DNA from 3 places in the Pseudoalteromonas sp. APAL1 genome. Region 1 is predicted to be linked to each of the others. Evidence: predicted binding sites of a transcription regulator. Region 1 holds the regulator's gene; each other region holds the start of a gene.

Evidence for each region. The regulator sigma-54, encoded in region 1, starts transcription at its own class of promoters, with help from an activator protein. The targets are predictions, from matches to a motif close to GTTGGCACGNNNNTNGNNT.
Region 2: a site for sigma-54 is predicted at 3,898-3,916, ahead of dps (DNA starvation/stationary phase protection protein Dps). Genes of this name have one in related genera too.
Region 3: a site for sigma-54 is predicted at 3,157-3,175, ahead of fliE (flagellar hook-basal body complex protein FliE). Genes of this name have one in related genera too.

What each region holds. Positions count from the first base shown of each region.
Region 1 covers NZ_JAKGAW010000004.1:35,065-41,951, reverse strand. The annotation lists gene L1264_RS03305 (KpsF/GutQ family sugar-phosphate isomerase) at 1-504, shown strand, start outside; gene kdsC (3-deoxy-manno-octulosonate-8-phosphatase KdsC) at 508-1,059, shown strand; gene lptC (LPS export ABC transporter periplasmic protein LptC) at 1,056-1,610, shown strand; gene lptA (lipopolysaccharide transport periplasmic protein LptA) at 1,600-2,121, shown strand; gene lptB (LPS export ABC transporter ATP-binding protein) at 2,118-2,843, shown strand; gene L1264_RS03280 (RNA polymerase factor sigma-54) at 2,961-4,457, shown strand; gene hpf (ribosome hibernation promoting factor) at 4,484-4,771, shown strand; gene ptsN (PTS IIA-like nitrogen regulatory protein PtsN) at 4,775-5,227, shown strand; gene rapZ (RNase adapter RapZ) at 5,228-6,073, shown strand; gene L1264_RS03260 (HPr family phosphocarrier protein) at 6,085-6,357, shown strand; gene mgtE (magnesium transporter) at 6,569-6,887, shown strand, end outside.
Region 2 covers NZ_JAKGAW010000005.1:26,966-33,852, forward strand. The annotation lists gene L1264_RS03990 (helix-turn-helix domain-containing protein) at 59-271, shown strand; gene L1264_RS03995 (hypothetical protein) at 303-917, shown strand; gene L1264_RS04000 (serine hydrolase domain-containing protein) at 946-2,175, shown strand; gene corA (magnesium/cobalt transporter CorA) at 2,296-3,252, shown strand; gene dps (DNA starvation/stationary phase protection protein Dps) at 3,313-3,831, opposite strand; gene L1264_RS04015 (CBS domain-containing protein) at 4,056-4,475, opposite strand; gene L1264_RS04020 (substrate-binding domain-containing protein) at 4,555-5,565, opposite strand; gene L1264_RS04025 (GGDEF domain-containing protein) at 5,649-6,821, opposite strand.
Region 3 covers NZ_JAKGAW010000001.1:99,837-106,723, reverse strand. The annotation lists gene L1264_RS00505 (DNA-3-methyladenine glycosylase I) at 1-403, opposite strand, end outside; gene L1264_RS00500 (sensor histidine kinase) at 532-1,644, shown strand; gene L1264_RS00495 (sigma-54-dependent transcriptional regulator) at 1,641-3,044, shown strand; gene fliE (flagellar hook-basal body complex protein FliE) at 3,214-3,546, shown strand; gene fliF (flagellar basal-body MS-ring/collar protein FliF) at 3,567-5,282, shown strand; gene fliG (flagellar motor switch protein FliG) at 5,275-6,315, shown strand; gene fliH (flagellar assembly protein FliH) at 6,319-6,887, shown strand, end outside.

The DNA.
Region 1 (6,887 bases):
AGCACTACAGCAACCTTGGTTATGGGTGATGCAATGGCTGTTGCTTTACTCGAAACACGTGGCTTTACAGCCGATGACTTTGCATTATCTCATCCCGGAGGTAGCCTAGGTAAACGCTTGTTGCTTACATTAAACGATGTAATGCACAGTGGTGATGCAACACCAATAGTGCACGAGTCGCAAAGCATTAAAGATGCGCTTATTGAAATGTCTGCGAAGGGGTTAGGTATGACAGCCGTGGTCGCGGAAGACCAAAAACTCTGCGGCTTATTTACGGATGGTGATTTACGTCGTATTTTAGAGCAACGTATTGATATTCATAGTACCGCCATTAGTCAGGTCATGACGCGCTCATGTACTACAGCCAGTGCAGAGATGCTGGCTGCTGAGGCGTTAAATATTATGGAACGCAAACGTATCAACGGCTTGATTGTAATCGATAAAAATAACACACCGATTGGCGCGCTTAATATGCAAGACCTATTAAAAGCAGGAGTTCTGTAAGTAATGACATTCGCCGAGCTATACCAGCCCCTTAGTCCTGATGTAAGTCAGCGTGCTCAAAAAGTTAAGTTACTAATATGTGATATTGATGGCGTTTTTTCTGATGGCCGAATTTATCTTGGAAATCAGGGCGAAGAGCTTAAAGCATTTAATACCAAAGATGGCTTTGGCATCAAAGCACTCATTAATAGTGGCTTTGAAGTTGCCGTTATTACCGGGCGCCATTCACAAATAGTTCAGCAGCGAATGACTAGCCTAACCGTACAGCATATTTATCAAGGCCAAGAAACAAAGCTGATTGCATACCAAGAGTTAAAAGATAAACTTGGCCTAGAAGATGAGCAAATAGCGTACATTGGTGACGATGGCCCTGATTTGCCTGTAATGGAAAAAGTAGGCTTTGCGGTAGCAGTCAATGATGCGCACCCATTGATAAAAAAACTGGCTCACTATACGACCATGCTACCGGGTGGCTTTGGCGCTGTACGTGAATTAACAGATTTACTGATGTTAGAAAACGGTAAGCCGTTAACTAGCAATGGAACCAGCGCATGAATATAGCCCGTATTTTACTGAGTATTGTTTTTGTTTGTTGCATGGTGTGGTTGTGGTATCCGTACTTTAACCAAACAACAAACACAATAAATAGTGAAGACGAGATTATTGCAACTCCCGATTATACGGCCGTTGCACTAAAGCAAACCGCTTATGATGAGCAAGGCAAGATTAGCCATAAAGTGGCCGCTGCGAAAATGGAGCTTTATCAGCAACTTGGGTTTACCTTTTTTGAGCAACCTATTTTTACACTTTATGGCGACCAGCAAATTTGGCAAGTAAAAGCTAAAGAAGCCACCTTATATGAAAACGATCAGCTTATTTTTGAAGGCGATGTTGTTGCTAAAAACTTAACCCATAATGGCATGATCGAAGATATTAAAGCTGAAAACATTAATGTTGATATAGAACAAATGACCATGTTTTCGAAGCAACCTGTGACGCTAACAGGACCAAATTTAAAAATTACCGGTAAAGGCCTAAAAGCTAATTTAAAAACCGAGATTGTAGAGTTAACTAACCATACACGAACCATATACTATGACCAATAAACTGAAGAAATTACTCCTGATCCCAAGCTTATTGATTGCCTTTTCAGGCGTAGCTGCCGAGCAGACAGGCGCACAAATTAGCATAAGCTCAGATCGCCAAACTGGTAAGCTAAAAGATGGCGTTGGTATATTTGAAGGCAATGTCGAAATTATACATGGTAACCGCCGGATCACAGCCGAACGCCTTGAAGCCCATGGTGGTGATACAGAAGGTACTGTTGAGTTAATTATCGCCACAGGTAAGCCTGCTTATTTTGAAGAAAAGCAAGCAGATGGCACGGTAATGAGCGCCAGTGCAGAAGAAGTTCGCTACGACGTAGCCAAGCGCTTCTTAACTTTAAATGGGGAAGCCGAAGTAACTCAAGCAGGCCAAAAAGTAACAGCGAAAAGCATTACTTATGATATGGCACAACAACTAATTAGCGCAGAAAAAGACGAAAACTCAACAGACCGTGTACACACAATCTTAGTGCCTGTTGACAACAAACAAGACGATAAAGGCCAACCATGAGCACATTAAAAGCAGAGCTTTTAGCAAAAAGTTATAAAGGCCGCCAAGTTGTCAAAAATGTGGGTCTTGAGGTTGAAGCGGGCAGTATCGTTGGTTTGCTTGGCCCAAATGGCGCAGGCAAAACCACCACTTTCTATATGATTGTTGGCTTAGTACCTAGCGATAAAGGCAAGATCAGCATTGATGATAATGATATTACACTTTTGCCAATGCATAGCCGAGCACGTTTAGGGATTGGTTACCTACCACAAGAGTCATCTATTTTTAGAAAGTTAACGGTTTATCAAAACCTAATGGCTATTTTAGAAACGCGTAAAGATTTAAATAAACAAGGCCGAGAAGAAACACTCAACAACTTACTTGATGAATTTAGTATTCAGCATATTCGTGATAGTCAAGGTATGGCCTTATCTGGGGGCGAGCGTCGTCGCGTAGAAATTGCTCGGGCATTAGCCGCAAACCCTAAATTTATCTTGTTAGATGAGCCTTTTGCTGGTGTTGATCCTATTTCAGTGTTAGATATAAAGAAAATTATTGAACACTTAAAAAATCGTGGTATTGGTGTATTAATCACTGACCATAATGTTAGAGAAACCCTTGATGTTTGTGAAAAAGCCTACATTGTTTCTCATGGGGAGCTAATTGCATCAGGAACACCTGAGCATGTTTTAGCTGACCAAACCGTACGCGATGTGTATCTAGGTGAGCAATTCAGGCTATAACCAATAAGCCACCATCTAGCGCATCTGCTAAACTAAATAACAATGACAATAAATCGATATAAATTTACCTGTGACTGCACAGGTGTCGATAACACATAAAAGGATTGTTAGGGATACATGAGGCAATCATTACAGCTGCGCATGGGCCAGCAACTTACAATGACTCCACAACTGCAACAAGCAATTCGCTTGCTGCAGCTTAGTACATTGGATCTCCAGCAAGAAATTCAAGAAGCACTTGATAGTAACCCTCTGCTTGAAGTGGAAGAAGCAGATTACAACGATGAAAACATTGGTAAGAACGAGCAAAAAGCTGAATCTGATGATACTCAGCTAAGTGCATCGGCCGAAGAAGCGCCGAGTGAGTACGAACAAGAAAGCAGCGATGCCCTTAACAAAGACACCGTTAGTGACGATTTAGCCATGGATGTGACATGGGATGAGTACATGAGTGCTGCCCCATCAACATCATCAGGTCCAATGCCTGAAGATGAGTCAATTTATCAGGGTGCATCGACTGAAACCCTCCATGAATACCTTATGTGGCAATTACAACTCACACCATTTAGCCCAACCGATGAAGCGATCGCTGTCGCCATCGTAGAGGCAATTGATGACTCAGGTATTTTAACTGTTAGCTGCGAAGACATAGTCGAAAGTTTTAATCAAAATAATGATGAAGAAGAAATCGAACTAGATGAAGTCGAAGCGGTCTTAAAGAGAATACAGTTGTTTGATCCAGTAGGGATTGGTGCCCGTAGCTTACAAGAGTGCTTATGTATCCAGCTTCGCCAATTCGATGCGAGTACGCCGTATTTAGCTGAAACTAAAATGGTTTTATCTGAGCATATTGAATTATTAGCAAGTCGCGACTATCGCACTTTGATGAAAAAGACTAAGCTTAAAGAAAGCGAACTAAAAGAAGTAATGACGCTGATCCACAGCTTAAACCCTAAGCCAGCTGACAGCATAGTTCGCGAAGAGTCTGAGTACGTTATACCCGATGTATCGGTTAAAAAAGTTAAAGGTCGTTGGGTCGTTGAATTAAACCCAGATTGTATGCCAAAAATTAGAGTGAATAGCCAATATGCAGCTATGTCACGCTCAGTAAAATCGAGCAGCGATAGCCAGTTTATTCGCTCTCATTTACAAGAAGCTAAATGGTTTATTAAAAGCTTAGAGAGCCGTAACGATACACTTTTAAAAGTGACCAATTGTATCGTACAGCAACAACAAGCATTTTTTGAACATGGCCCAGAAGCCATGAAACCAATGGTGCTGAACGATGTCGCAGAAATGGTCGAAATGCATGAATCGACAATTTCACGTGTTACAACACAAAAATACATGCACACCCCTCGCGGGATTTTTGAGTTGAAATATTTCTTCTCAAGCCATGTCAGCACAGAAAACGGTGGTGAGTGTTCATCAACAGCAATTCGCGCTTTGATCAAAAAGCTTATCGCTGCAGAAAACTCAGCTAAACCATTGAGTGATAGTAAAATTGCAGATATATTGGCTGAGCAAGGAATTAAAGTAGCTAGACGCACAATTGCAAAATATCGAGAGTCTCTAGCGATACCTCCGTCTAATCAGCGTAAGAGTTTGATTTAGACGTTTTACATAGAAGGAAAATGCTTATGCAACTAAATTTAACTGGTCGTCATGTAGAAATCACTGATTCATTAAGAGACTATGTAAACAGCAAGTTTGCAAAACTAGAAAGGCATTTTGACCACATTAATAATGTACATGTCATTCTAGATGTAGAAAAATTAAGCCAAAAAGCAGAAGCAACTTTACATGTAAATGGAGGCGAGCTCTTTGCCTCAACTGCACACCAAGATATGTATGCAGCCATTGACTCGCTAATCGATAAACTAGATCGTCAAGTCATTAAACACAAAGAGAAATTAGCTCGACACTAAATTATGAAACTTAGTTCACTTACTAACCAGGACTGCAGCAAAGCTGCGGTCCTTTTTAATAGCAAAAAAAGAATCCTTGAATATATCAGCGAGCTGGCTCACCAGCAGCTTCCTCATTTATCTCAACAAGACGTCCTTGATGCCTTACTCAATAGAGAAAAATTAGGCAGTACAGGTATTGGTCGTGGCATTGCTATTCCACATGGCCGCATGAGTGGTGCAGAGCAACCACAGGCATTTGTCATAGTGAGTGAATCCCCAATCAATTTTGACGCAATTGATAACCGACCTGTGGATATTTTCGTTGCACTCATCGTACCAGATGGAGACAGCCAACTTCACCTAAAGACCTTATCGACAATTGCTGATAGACTAAAAGATAAGGAGTTTTGTAAACAGTTACGTAGCGCCAAAACAGACCACGAACTGTTTCAGGTCATATCAGCAGAGGCATAAATGGAATTAATTATCATCAGCGGTCGCTCAGGCTCAGGTAAATCGGTCGCTTTACGTGTACTTGAAGACTTGGGTTACTACTGTGTTGATAATATCCCAGTCAACTTATTACCTTCGCTTGTTCGTAGCGTTTCAGACAACTATGACAAAATAGCAGTCAGCATAGATGTGCGTAACTTACCGAAAGAGCAGCAAGAGTTTAATGATATTCTTGAATACCTGCCAGGTTTCGCAAACCCAACACTGTTCTATTTAGACAGTGATGACCAAACTCTGATCAAACGCTTTTCTGAAACGCGACGCTTACATCCTCTATCGATTGACTCGCTGCCACTCGATTTAGCAATTAAGCAAGAAAGAGTATTACTGGATGTACTGATCACGCGCGCTGATTTTATGATTGATACCACCGACCTGAGTGTTCATCAGTTAGCTGAATCTATTCGTGAAAAGATCTTAGGTAAAAAAGATAAAAAGCTGATTATCACCTTTATGTCGTTTGGCTTTAAACATGGTATTCCTAAAGAAGCCGATTACGTATTTGATGCACGTTTTTTACCAAATCCACATTGGGAGCCAGATCTAAAGCCACTCACAGGCTTAGATCAACCAGTAAAAGATTACCTTGCAAGTCATAGCATAGTGCAAAAATTTACATGGCAAATTCAAACATTTGTGCAAACATGGTTACCTCACCTTGAGCGTAACAATCGAAGCTATCTTACTATCGCAATTGGCTGTACTGGCGGGCAACATCGCTCGGTATATTTAGCGCAGACCATTGGTGATAGCTTTTCAAAAACGCATGCGAACGTAAAAATCCGCCATCGCGAGCAAGATATTTAATTGGATGCCAGATGCACGCAGAAGACACGTTTTTAATTCAAAATAAGCTTGGCTTGCACGCACGAGCAGCCACTGTTTTAGCACAACTTGCTTTGCAATTTGATGCTAAAATTATGCTTTATCAAGACGATAAAGAAGCTGAAGGTGATAGTGTTTTAGCCTTAATGTTACTTGAAAGTAGCCAAGGTAAAGAAGTGCGTGTGGTATGTGAAGGCCCAGATGCAGAGGCTGCACTGAACGCAATTGGAGAATTAATTGCACAACGCTTTCATGAACAAGAATAGCGTTTGCTAAGGCTTAACCGTTTAAGTTAAACTTAGTTCAGGTATTTATAATTCTCTTTAAATATCCTACTTTTATATCGTTCACACCTTAAAAATACAAAGCACTTAATAATTTTATCGCAGTGTGAAGATATCCTGCAAATACACCACTTAGCAACTATGCTGTATTTGCAGAATCTGTATTAATCTATTTTCAGTTGTAAGGACGCCAATGCCAGAAGCCTTTGAACAAGACTACCCACTACAACAACTTAAACAAGTGACCAAGTCACTCAATAGTGGACAATTTGTTCAGGTGCGAGGCATGCTCGCTAAAACAGCTCCGTGTGATACCGCTTTATTATTAGAGTCATCTCCCCATAAAATTCGTCGCATGCTATGGCAGTTGGTAGACCCAGATGTGCGTGGTGATGTTTTAGAAGAACTCTCTGAAGACGTACGTTTAGGTATTATTGCTCAGATGGAGCCTGAGCACATTGCTGCTGCAACCGAAGACATGGACGACGATGACTTAGGTGAAGTTCTTCGTA
Region 2 (6,887 bases), on a different contig from region 1:
TATGATAATCGTAAAATAAAGTTTGACAATCATAAATCCATTGCGTACTTTTTAGGCTATGAAAATACGAATCAACCTAGATATAGAATTGGCAAAGAACAAAATGCAGCTGAAGGAGCTATCTCAGCGCATTGGTATTTCTATGACCAATTTATCATTACTAAAAAACGGAAAAGTGAAAGCGATCCGCTTTAGTACCCTTGAAGCTATTTGTGAAGAGCTTAATTGCCAACCCGGCGATATTTTGGTGTACGAACGCGATAGCGAATAACTTTACAACGAAACAGGATTTTGGAGGGCGTATGCTCAACCGTGACTATTTACTACCCGGCATAGCAGCGGGGTTACTTGCCATAATTTTTCCTATGTACTGGATTTCAGTATTTGGCGAAACACTTGATGGCTTAGGCGAAGCGCTTAAGCTCGATTTGCAAAGCTTAAACTTTTCAGACCTTGTGTTTGTACTCATTGGTGCACTTGAAATCTATGTGTACCTGAGTTTACGCAAGGCACTAAAAGATATGTTTGATGTTGAAGGCGTTCGCATCTTGTTATGTGTGTTAGCCGTGCTGGTATTGGCTTTTCATGCCACTGTGTTATGCGATGTTTATCTTGCCGTTGCTGGCGAAAAAGCATCGAGCGATGTGGTTGAAAGTATTTCAATTATTGCCATGGTGGTCTCGGCTGGGAGTTTAGGCTTGTATGCGCTAGTGGGGTTGATCACCGCTGCGTTATTACTAACAAAACGCCATGGAATGTCGTCGTTGCTAACGGTGTTTTCTATTCTACTGTTACTGATGTGTATCTTACAGCTAACGGTTATTTTTGCTTATTTGAATGTGTTCTTATTCCCAGCAGCATTATTAATTTTAATGGTGTTCTTTATCAGAAAACCTGAACAAATCGAAGTAGTTTAAGGTCGCTTTGTAATACAAGGTATAGAGTATGAGCTGGTTTAAAACAATTTTGTTAACACTGTTTTTGTCATCTGTTTGGGCTGCAATCTGTGTGTATGGTGGTGTTAGTGGTTGGTTTTTAAAACCCATCGCCGAAACGGGCAACACTGAGCAATTTATTGCCAACAGTCAGGCGCTGATTGCCAACAAACACGCAAACATAGCTTATGTTTTGATTGAAAATGGCCAAGTGGTTTTTCAAGATTACTCTAAAAGCAAAGATGAAATAACCGCCAATACTCTGTTCCCAGTGGCATCACTCAGTAAATTTATTACTGCCTATGGCGTGATGAGTCTGGCAGAGCAGCAGCAAATCCGTTTAGATCACGCGATTAATGAGCAACTGACGGGTTGGCAGTTACCTGAATCAGAGTTTGATAATCAACCAGTTAGCATTGCACATCTGTTATCGCATACTGCGGGACTTGGTGATGGTTTAGGCTTTGCTGATATTGAGCTAAATGAAACCGTACCAAGCTTGCTTGAGTCGCTAAACAAGCCGCTATCATCAACGGGTGTGCGTGAAATTAAAGTCACCAAGCCTGTGGGCGATTTTCAGTATTCTGGGGGCGGCTATTTGATGCTAGAGCTGCTGGTAGAAGAGAAAACCAATCAACGCTTTGCAACTTGGATGAATGATAACGTCTTTAAGTCAGTTAACATGACTGATGCCAGTTACGATGTACTTAGCGAGTTAGATAGCATCGCACCTGCTTATGATAATAGCGGGCAAGCTGCTGGGCATTTTCAATACGCATCGGCAGCGGCAACAGGTTTACTGGCAAGTAGCCATGATTTAATCGCTTTAGTTAACGCATTAACATCACCTCAAAAAGGACAGTTAAGCTCACAAATGATTAGCACTATGCGAGCGCCTTTGGCTATTAGCTTAGGCGCACCAATTTGGGGGCTTGGTACCATGCTTTATGCACCAACAGCATCGGGAGATTTTGTGTTTGGTCATGATGGCGCGAATGAGCCAGCAATAAATAGCACACTTCGCATCAACCCAGATAACAATGATGCAATCATCGTACTTAGCAGCGGTGGTGAACATATTGCATCAAAACTCGGGTATGAATGGACGCTTTGGCAAACCGGTTACCCCGACTTTTTAGCGTTTGATGTTGCCCTGCAAAGCGCTTTTGTACCTTGCTTAATAGGCCTTGTCATCATCTTCATAGGTATGATTATTGTGCGTTTCAAAAAAGCGAAATAAGTAAATGATGTAAGGTCTTAATTATTTTCTACTTTACCTTTTAATTCGTTGCATTGTCATTGTTCATTAACGTGAACAGCTATAGTATTTGTTTTAAATTGATTTATCAGGGTAGGGCAAATGTTACGTTTTTTTTCTATAGACCAAGGTGTGATCACAGAAACTGAGCCAGCTGCAGATACGCCTCTTGTTACTTCTATTAAAAATGCCCACTGGATTGACACCATAAATCCGACTGAAGAAGAGCGACAAGCGCTGGCAAGCACGCTTAATATCACCTTACCCGGTGCTGATGATGTTGAAGAAATCGAGGCATCTTCCCGTTGTTTTATCGACCACGAAGGCCTACATGTGCATGCGCTTTTTATGTCACCAAATGAAGGGCGCTTTAATACGGTGACCGTGGCTTGTTTGTTAAAAGACAACTGTTTGCTGACAATCCGCGATGATGAATTAGCCGATTTTCGTTTATTACGACTTCGCGCTCGTAAAGGGCAAGTGGCGTGTGATAATCCCAAGCAACTTTTAGTGACTCTGTTTGACCAAAAAGTCGAAAACCACGCTGATATGCTTGAAGATATGCATCACCAGTTAGAAAAACTCAGTGCCTATGTACTTGAAGAGGACGACTCAGATTTAGAAGAAGCCGTCAGCCGGATCTCGCGCCTTGAAGATAACAACGGTAAGGTGCGATTATGTTTGATGGATACGCGCCGAAATATTTCGTTTTTACTGCGTCATTTAGGTGCACCAACTGAAGACCGCGAGTCACTACGTGAAATTGTACTCGATATTGATACCCTAATGTCTCACTGTACATTTTTGTTTGATAAGGTGAATTTCTTAATGGACTCGACTCAGGGTTTTATTAATATCGAACAAAACCAAATTATTAAAACCTTCTCAATTGCCTCTGTGGTGTTTTTACCTCCGACCGTCGTTGCCAGTATTTATGGCATGAATTTTAATAGCATGCCTGAGCTGCAATGGGCATGGGGTTACCCGTTTGCGATTGGCATCATGTTGTTGTCTGGCTTTGCACCTTATTTGTTCTTTAAACATAAAGGTTGGCTGTAGCAAAGCATAAAAAAGCCCAGCAAATGCTGGGCAAGGGGTCTTCGGATAGACTTTGCGGTTTTAGCCTTTCAATTCGCCAGTAGACGATTCGATATGCGCACGAACAAACCATTGGAATTGTTCTAGATCAGCCAGTTGACCGGTGATCATATCTTCAGAAACTGGGTCTAACTCAGCAAGCTTTTCGATAGCTGCACGGTGATCTTTATTAACGCCGTTATACACTTTATCAAGCGCTGTTAGATGGTCAGTGACTAAACCTTTACCAATTGAGTAGTCTTGCCAAGTACGACGATCTACAATTGATTGCGGTGTGCCAACAGGTACGCCGCCCATGGTTGCAATTCGCTCTGCAATCGTATCAGTCATCTCTTGCACTGCGCTTACTTGTGGGTCTAGCATTTCGTGTACACCAATGAAGTTAGGACCAACAACATTCCAGTGAATGTGTTTTAAAGTGAGGTGTAAATCGATTAAAGCGACCATACGCTGGTCTAAAATTGCAATCGTGTCAGCTGCAGCTTGGTCTTTAACACCGGGTGCTGTAAATTCTGCGATTTTTGATGATGAATTACTCATTACTCCTCCGAGATTATCTATAAATTTCCTTTCGCTTTTAGTTTAAAAGCGCGCTTGATTAGGTAGAAGCAAACGTTGTGCCTAAAATGGAATTTTGTTAACTAGTTGAATTTATAGGGTTAATTTTATTTTGTTTTGAGGTGGAGTGGTTGTGATGAGGTATGAGTATGAAAACTCTGCACACCTTCTGTAAAAAATTCAGTGTGCAGATACAAATTTACGACTTAAGAAAGTAATGCCGCCGCTAAACGAACAAAGTCAGATGAGGTTAGAATTCCCACTAAGTTGTTATCTTTATCAACCACAGGCATGCAGCCATGACGATTTTCAACAAAAAACTTAGCAACTTCGTGTAGCGGCTGCTCTGGCGAGATACTGGTAAAATCAGTGGCCATAATATCAACCACTTTAGTTTGCTTTTCTTTGCGTTCAAGGGCGCTGGCGCTGTAATTCGCCATGATATTCATTACCTGAGCAATCATGATTTTTTGCGTTAACATGCCAACTAAACCACCGTGCTCATTGATCACTGGAATATGGCGGACATTTTTCTCTTTCATTAGATTATGCGCGTCATGCAGGGTATTTTGCGCGCTAATGGCGAATGGGTCTGGCGTCATCAAATCACTAACTAGGTGTGTCATGGCTAAATCCTTACAATTAATCAAGCTGTGGTAAGTCTAGCGCTTATCGACTTATTTGCACTTTAGTGAGATCAAAGTTTTAGTGATTAACTGTGCATGTACCTGCATTACTTTGCTGACAATAATGAAAGTCTAGGTAATAGTGAGACTTGGCTGGTCGCTCACCTTTTGTTAGGTATTGATACATCAATTCGGCAGACAGGCGTCCCATTTCAAATGGATTTTGACCAATATTAGCCGATGATAATCCTTGTTTTAATACTTCTAATTGCATTTGTTCTGTATCGGCAGAAACAATGACCACCTCTTTACTGGCAATACGTTGTTTCTGTTTAGCAATCACTTTTGCGTAGTTAGGATTAAATTGGGCAAAACCTGCTACAGCTAAAAATAGTGGTGGGTTTTCAATATTAAGTAGTTTGTCGAGCTGACCCAGTGATACTTCACGTTTTCCTAAACTATATAAAGGGCAGCGGTCAAATTCACTCCAGCCATTTTCACCAGTTAAGCGTTTATCTTTTTGCCCTGATAACGCATAACGAACACCTTCAATGCGTTTGTTTAAATTAGGTGTTGTGGAATGTCCGGATTGAATACAGACTTGGTTAACTTCTTTGTCAGTGAATTTTTTTAGTTCGTTCCCCAAGGCCACACCATAATCAAAATTATTAGTACCCACATAGGCTAAACGATACTGCTGATCATCTTCGAGCAAATCAGAGTCAAAGGTAATTACAGGAATATTATTGTCTTTAAGCTTTTTTAAAGCGCGTTCAACAAGGTAATTAGAGTCTGTAGTAGCGATTAATAAACCACTAATGTTGTTTCTGCGCACGAGGTCGGTGATCACTAATACTTGTGTGCGAATATCTTGAAAGTCTTTAGGGCCATCGTAAATACATTCAAAATCGAGATGCTGTTTTGCAAATTGCTCACACCCTTTAAAGGCTTGCTGATAGAAGCTATCGTTTTTGGTTTTACCCACAACAGCCACCACATATTTAGCCTGAATTGGCAGGGCAAAAAGCCAAAAACTGGCGCACAAAAACACCCAGTTTAATTTGAAATTTAATAATACTTTTAAAGACATAGCACTACATATTGCAATTTAAGTATAAGCACGCACTAATTATAGTGGTAGAGTTTGAATTTACAAGATTAATACAAAAGCATTTACCAATTTGGTCTATTTGGTTCTTTGTTCTGGTTTTGGGTGTTGATTTCGACTCGATTACGGCCATTATTTTTCGCTTCATAAACCGCTTTGTCTGCGCGATTCACTAAGCTTTCAAAGCTGTCATTTACTTGCCAGTTAGTTAATCCAAAACTAGCGGTAACCGATATACGATGCTTTTGAAAAGCTATTTGACTGGCTTCAATGGTTTTACGAAGGCTGTCTAAAAATTGTCTCGCTGAGCTGATGTCGGCTGCAAAGAATAGCAGTAAGAATTCTTCACCACCAAGGCGGCAACATAAGTCTTCTTTTTTTAAATGGTGTTTCATTAAATCAGAGAACACTTCGAGTACTAGATCACCGCCATCGTGACCGTATCTATCATTAATTTGCTTGAAGTAATCAATATCAACAACGCAGGCATAAAGGCTAGAAGTTTGGTTCGGGCTGAATAATTGCTGTTGTTCGATAATAAATTGCAGTCCGCGGCGGTTATAAAGTCCGGTAAGCGGATCCTTTAAAGACAGCTCCAAATAACGTTTCTTTTCGTCAACTAATAGTGTCGTGATGAGTCCAAGACCTGTCATAACAAATACGGTTGCATGGGCAATTACAGTAAGTGAATAAAGGGTTGCTAAGTTGTGCTCATGGGTAATGATACTCAGTTGTGAAATGGGCACTAACAGTAAGATACATTGCGCCATCGACAACACAGTATTGCCTATATTTTTCTCACATACAGCACGCTTTGTTGTGTAGTAAATCAGTGCAGGTAGCACGCTTAACGTATAACAAGCTTCGACTAAGGCCAGTTGGTTAATATTTTGAGTAAGGATGGCAAATACAGAAAAAATAGCCCCATGAGCAATAATTATCTTATTAAATCGACAGGGTTCGTCGTGATTATAAATAGATAATTGCAGCAATGTCATGGAGATCATATAAATCACCACACCAGAGCGAAAGCTCGGCGCAAGGTTGAATAGATCTTGGATCCAAAGCCATGCAAAGCCAATTACACCAAGGTAAAAGAATAGATTAAATAGGTAAATTGAGCGGTTATTAAAACTACTGCGCATCAGGCGCGTAGCTATAATGGAGCAGGTTACTACCGTAATAAGTAAGAAGACGAAAAAGCCGTGGTAAAAGTAATTCTCTACGTTACTAGCCATGAATCGCACTGAAAAGATCTAGATAAATAAATCTTAGCACAGGGTAAATTTCTCATCTTAAAATCT
Region 3 (6,887 bases), on a different contig from region 1:
GGTTGTTTACCAAAGGCTTACCACCTACAAACTGCCATTGGTAGTTTGAGAAACTACCAAACTCTTTTTGAATTTCAATAAAACGCTGCGCGTTATTGATAGTCGCGGCGATCTTGGCTCGATTACGAATAATGCCATCAAACTGCATTAACCGTTCGATATCATCCTCAGTCATTTTGGCAACCTCTTCAACAACAAAGTTTTTAAAGGCGCTGCGATAGCCATCACGCTTTTTAAGTATGGTATACCAACTAAGCCCGGCTTGTGCTGACTCTAAGGTTATAAACTCAAACAAACGGTGATCATCATATAATGGCACCCCCCATTCTTGGTCGTGGTAGGCCACATAATCTTCTTTGCTGGTGTCGAGCCACGGGCAGCGACAGTGGTGTTCTTTTTGCATTGTTCCCTCGCAAATGTCATTTTTTTGTCGGTGTTTATTTTGACTTTAATTTATTGAAATAAAACAAAAATAATTATGGTATGAATTGTGCATTTAGCTGTGTAGACACGATTTTTTGAGTATCGATTATGGCCTTGGCACATGTATTAAAACCACAATTTATCACAGCTAATCAATATAACCCATGCTTACAGCAAGAAGAGTATGTTGGCGAGTTGAGTGAGCTTCGCCAGCAAGCTAGTTGGCTAAGTCATTTAGTGCATACTATGCCTGCGGGCGTTGTGGTTTTAGATGGTCGAGGCATGATTGCAAAAGCAAATCAAATTGCTATTGATATGCTGGGTGAACCGCTTGAAGGTGAAAAATGGTTTAGCGTTATTCAGCGCTCATTTCGACCAAAGCAAGATGATGGTCATGAGGTATCACTCAAAGATGGGCGTTTAATAAAGCTTGATATTACTGCGCTTGCACCTGAGCCAGGGCAGTTAATTTTAATGACAGATTTAACAGAAACTAGGCGTTTACAAAAACGAGTAGCACATATGCAGCGCTTAAGTGCGCTTGGTAAAATGGTTGCTTCGCTTGCTCATCAGGTCAGAACGCCGTTGTCAGCCGCCATGCTTTATGCCGCAAACTTGGGTTCAAAGCGTTTACCAGAAAGCTCGCGTGGTAATTTTCATACTAAATTAATGTCACGTTTAAAAGATTTAGAAACCCAAGTAAATGACATGCTGTTATTTGCAAAAAGTGGCGAACAGCAAGTTGTTGAAAGTGTCTCGATGCAACAGTTACTCAATGAAGTAAAAGCGGGGGCGGATGCAATGGTTGCACAAAACCAAAGTACCTTAGCCGTTAACTTGCCAGAACCAGACATTGAGATTGTGGGTAATAAAACCGCACTTGCCAGTGCGATTCAAAACTTAATTCATAACAGTATTCAAATAATTGGCAAACATGCAGAAGTATCGCTTAGTGCTGAGCGCGACACCGCAAATGATAATAGTGTTCGCATCAGTGTAAGTGACAACGGTCCTGGCGTAGATATGAGTCAGGCCGAGAAATTATTTGAACCTTTCTTTACTACAAAAAGCCAAGGCACAGGGCTTGGACTTGCTGTTGTGAGTTCAGTCGCTAATGCGCACCAAGGACGGGTTGAAGTGACTAATAATGCCCATGGGGGGGCATGTTTTAGCTTGATCCTGCCAATAAGTGCAGAATTTACGTCAGCGGAGGCAAAATGAATACCAACGCAATTTTAGTCGTTGAAGACGACGCAGGCTTACGAGAAGCTTTGATTGATACACTCGAAATGTCAGGAATTGATTGCATCGCAGCAGATAGTGCTGAGCAAGCAATGGTGCTGTTAAAACAAGGCACGTATTCATTAGTGGTCAGCGATGTACAAATGGGCGCGATGAGTGGCCTTGATTTACTTCGCAGTATTAAGCTCAACTACCCTGAACTACCTGTACTTATGATGACAGCTTATGACACCATTGATGATGCTGTAGAGGCAATGCGCTTAGGTGCGATTGATTACATGGCAAAACCATTTGCCCCAGAAGTATTGCTTAATATGGTCAGTCGTTATTTACCCGAAAAGGAAAAAGAAACAGACGGGCCAATTGTTGCAGATCCATCGAGTATTAAGTTACTCGAACTTGCGAGCAAAGTAGCGCGTTCAGATGCCAGTGTTATGGTACTTGGCCCAAGTGGCTCAGGTAAAGAAGTGTTAGCCCGCTATATTCATGATAAATCGAATCGTGCAGATGCTCCCTTTGTTGCCATTAACTGTGCCGCTATTCCTGAAAATATGCTTGAAGCAACCTTATTTGGTTACGAAAAAGGCGCGTTTACCGGTGCCATCCAGGCCTGCCCTGGTAAATTTGAACAAGCACAAGGCGGTACCATCTTACTTGATGAGATCACCGAGATGGATTTAGGTCTGCAAGCAAAATTACTGCGTGTACTACAAGAGCGTGAAGTAGAGCGCTTAGGCGGCCGTAAAACGATTGAGCTTGATGTTCGTGTCCTAGCTACGAGTAACCGTGATTTAAAAGAAGCGGTGAGTGAAAATCTATTTAGAGAAGATTTATATTATCGCTTAAATGTGTTCCCGCTGATGTGGAAACCATTAGCAGAACGCCCGGGCGACATTGTTGTATTGGCAGAGCATTTAATTGAGCGCCATTGCCTGAAAAGTAAAGAACCCATTGCTATGTTGACCGAGTCAGCTAAGCAAAAGCTGCTAACACATGCTTGGCCGGGTAATGTGCGAGAGCTTGATAATGTTATTCAACGTGCGCTGATATTATGTGATGGTAACAGCATTCATGAAGATGATGTCTTCATTGAAGAGTTACTAACGGTAGAGATAAAGTCAGTTGCTACGCCACCGCATAATGCACCGGTGTATCAAGAGCAACCCGTTGAAGTTAATTTAGATACAGTGCCACAGGTGAGTGAGCAAGGTAATTATAAAGACGAGCTTAAAGACAAAGAGCATCGTATTATTTTAGAAACCCTCGCACGCTGTAATGGTAAGCGAAAAGAGGTGGCTGAGACCTTAGGCATTAGCCCCCGCACCTTGCGATATAAACTAGCGCAGATGCGCGATCTTGGGATTGCACTGCCAGCCTAATTCTCCTTCCAAAACAGTGTCAAACAAGCTCACAGCATGTGGGCTTGTTTGCTGTCAAAACTCTGACAAGCAAAGCGAATGGTATAAGCTATTGAAAATATTAGTTTTATTTTATGGCACGGTTTGTGCTTTATCAGTTTATAAGTAAACTGTATTGTCAGAGAGTATTATGAAAGTTCAAAACAGCGCATTATTTCAAGAAATGCAATCTATGGCCCTTGAAGCTAGCCGTAGTAACTCAATTACAAATTTACCAACTCAGACACAGCCTACATCAACGGCACAATTTGGTGATCTACTTACCAATGCATTAGATACAGTGAATGGCTTGCAACAAGAAGCCAAGCAAAAAGTGACGGCTCTTGAAATGGGTGATCGCAGTGTATCGCTTGCAGATGTGATGATTGCTTCACAAAAATCATCAGTTGCATTCGAAGCAACGGTACAGGTTCGTAATAAACTTGTTGAAGCATATAAAGAAATCATGAACATGCCTGTGTAACTAGGTAGTGGAGAATTATCGTGGCGCAATCTAATCAATCAACTGATCTAGCCCTAGCAGGCGGCGGTATCGATTCTACCGATACTGATGATCAACAAGAGCAAAAGTCAGGCTACTTAAGTGCCTTAAACGGTGTAGATGTTTTACGCCAGGTTACTTTAGTGATTGCTTTGGCAATTTGTTTGGCTATCGCAATTTTTATTATCATTTGGGCACGTCAGCCAGATATGCGTCCGCTTGGTAAAATGCCAACGGAAGAGCTTATTCAAACGCTAGACTTTTTAGACGCGCAAAAGATTGATTACGAACTCGATGGTAATGTCATCTCTGTAGAAGAAGGTGAGTACCAAAACATTAAGTTATTGATGGCTCGTGAAGGCCTTGAGCAAGCGCCAAGCTCAGGTACTGACATCATCATGCAAGATATGGGATTTGGTGTAAGCCAACGCCTAGAACGTGAACGTTTAAAACATGGTCGTGAGCAACAACTTGCTCGCACTATCGAAGAGCTAAAAAATGTTACTCGCGCCAAAGTACTTTTAGCTATTCCAAAAGAAAACGTATTTGCTCGTCGCGAAAAACAACCTTCAGCTACAGTGGTTTTAACACTTAAACGCGGCCGTACGCTTGATGGTGAAGAAGTTGACTCAGTGGTTGATATTGTTGCCTCAGCGGTACAAGGTTTATCGCCAGAGCGTGTTACTGTTACCGATCAAAATGGTCGCTTACTAAACTCAGGCTCACAAAACTCACTCGCTGCACGCTCTCGTAAAGAGTATGAAATAGAGCGCAAACGTGAAGAAGAGTACTTAAATAAAATCGACAGCATTCTCATTCCAGTGGTTGGTTTAGGTAACTACACTGCACAAGTTGATTTAAATATGGACTTTAGTGCAGTAGAAGAAACTCAAAAACGCTATAACCCAGACTTACCCGCTGTGCGCAGCGAAACGACTTTCGAAGAAAATAACATCGGCGGTCTTGCTGTAGGTATTCCTGGTGCGCTTACAAATCAGCCACCTGCAAACTCAAATATTCCTGAAATTGCTGGTCAAGGCAGTGCAGGCTCAGCGACTAACCCTAGCCGTTCTCACAAAGAAGCAACACGCAACTACGAGTTAGATACCACGATTTCTCATAAGCGTCAGCAAACAGGTGTTATTCGTCGTATTAGCGTATCAGTCGCTGTTGATTACGTACCAGAAGTTGGTGAAAACGGTGAAACGACTATGGTGCCTCGTTCTGTCGAAGCATTGTCAAATATTCGTCGTTTACTACAAGGTGGTGTAGGCTTTGATATGCAACGTGGTGATGCACTTGAAGTGGTCACAGTTCCGTTTGTTCGTGAAAACACAGAAATGGCGATTGAAGTGCCGCTGTGGGAACAAGACTGGTTCATGAAAATGCTTCGCTTAGCGTTAGGTGCCTTGGTTATTATCGTACTTATCTTGGCTGTTGTTAAACCAATGCTGAAACGCTTAATCTACCCAGACGATACACTTGAAGAGTATGATGAAGATGCGTTAAGTGCGGGTGTAGATATTGGTGATAGCACGCTAGATATGCTAAATAAAGACTTTGACTCTGCTGCTGTAGGATTCTCAAGTGATGGTACACTACAGCTGCCAGATTTACATGGCGATGAAGATTTACTCAAAGCAGTTCGTGCATTGGTTGCTAATGAACCAGAACTGTCTTCTCAAGTGGTGAAAGCGTGGTTAACTGAAGATGACTGATCAAGAACAAAAACAACTACCACCGGCGTTTGATGTTGATAAATTAGACGGTGTCGATAAAGCAGCTATTTTATTGCTGAGTTTATCGGAAGAAGATGCTGCGCAAATTCTAAAACATTTAGAGCCTAAGCAAGTACAAAAAGTAGGTATGGCGATGGCGGCGCTGGATGATTTATCACAAGCGAAAATTAGCGCTGTTCACAACTTGTTTATTGAGCAAATTCAAAGCTTCAGCACCATAGGTTTCCAATCTGAAGACTTTATCAAAAAAGCGCTTACAGCGGCACTTGGTGAAGATAAGGCTGCCAGCCTTATTGACCAAATTGTTATGGGCTCTGGCGCCAAAGGCCTTGATTCACTGAAGTGGATGGACTCAAAACAAGTGGCGAATATTATTCGTAATGAGCACCCGCAGATCCAAACTATTGTTTTATCGTATTTAGAACCTGAGCAATCAGCTGAAATCTTGTCGCAATTTCCTGAAAAAGTGCGCTTAGATTTAACCATGCGTATTGCTAACCTTGAAGAAGTTCAACCAGCAGCACTCCAAGAGCTAAACGAAATCATGGAGAAACAGTTCGCAGGTCAAGCAGGTGCGCAAGCTGCGAAAATGGGTGGCTTGAAAGCAGCGGCAGATATCATGAACTACCTAGATACCAATATTGAAGGTCAGTTGATGGATTCGATCCGAGAGCATGACGAAGAAATGTCGCAGCAAATCCAAGATCTCATGTTTGTATTTGAAAACTTAATGGATGTTGAAGACCGAGGCATTCAAGCAATTCTTCGTGAAGTACAACAAGATGTACTTATGAAAGCAATTAAAGGAACAGATGAAGCACTGAAAGAGAAGATTTTAAGTAACATGTCGAAACGTGCTGCTGAGCTATTAGCAGATGACCTTGAGGCGATGGGACCTGTGCGTATCAGTGAAGTTGAAGCCGCACAAAAAGAAATCTTGTCGACAGCACGTCGTTTAGCTGACTCAGGCGAAATAATGCTTGGCGGCGGCGGTGGTGAGGAGTTCCTATAAACCATGTCTAAACCTTCTTTACATAAAGGTCGGCCAATTCACCCTAGTGAAGCAGTGGATGAACTTCTTGAAAACTGGCCAATTCCTGATGTTGCACAAGACACCAGAAAGTTGGCTGGACGTTCAACTGCCTATGGTACGCCTTTAGCTGACATGTACCGCAAGGAGCGTCAAAAACAAGCGGTAGAAGAACAGCCCGAAGAGCCGGAAATTCCTGCTCTGACCATGGCAGAGCTTGAAAAAATTCGCCAAGATGCTTACGAAGAAGGGCTTAAGCAAGGTCATGAGCAAGGCTATATTGATGGCTTTGAAAAAGGGGCCCATGAAGGCAAAGAAGCAGGCTTCAAAGAAGGCGTTGAACTAGGCAAAGAGCAAGGCCAAGAAGAAATAAAGCCAATTTTAGAAGAGCAGTTAACCACACTGAGAAGTTTGCTTGATAGCTTATCTCAACCATTAGCAAAAGTTGATGAAAGTGCAGAGAAGCAGTTGGTGCAGTTAGCGGTCATGCTAACTGAGGTATTAGTTTACCAAGAAATTAAAACCTCACCAGAAGTCATCTTGCATGCATTAAA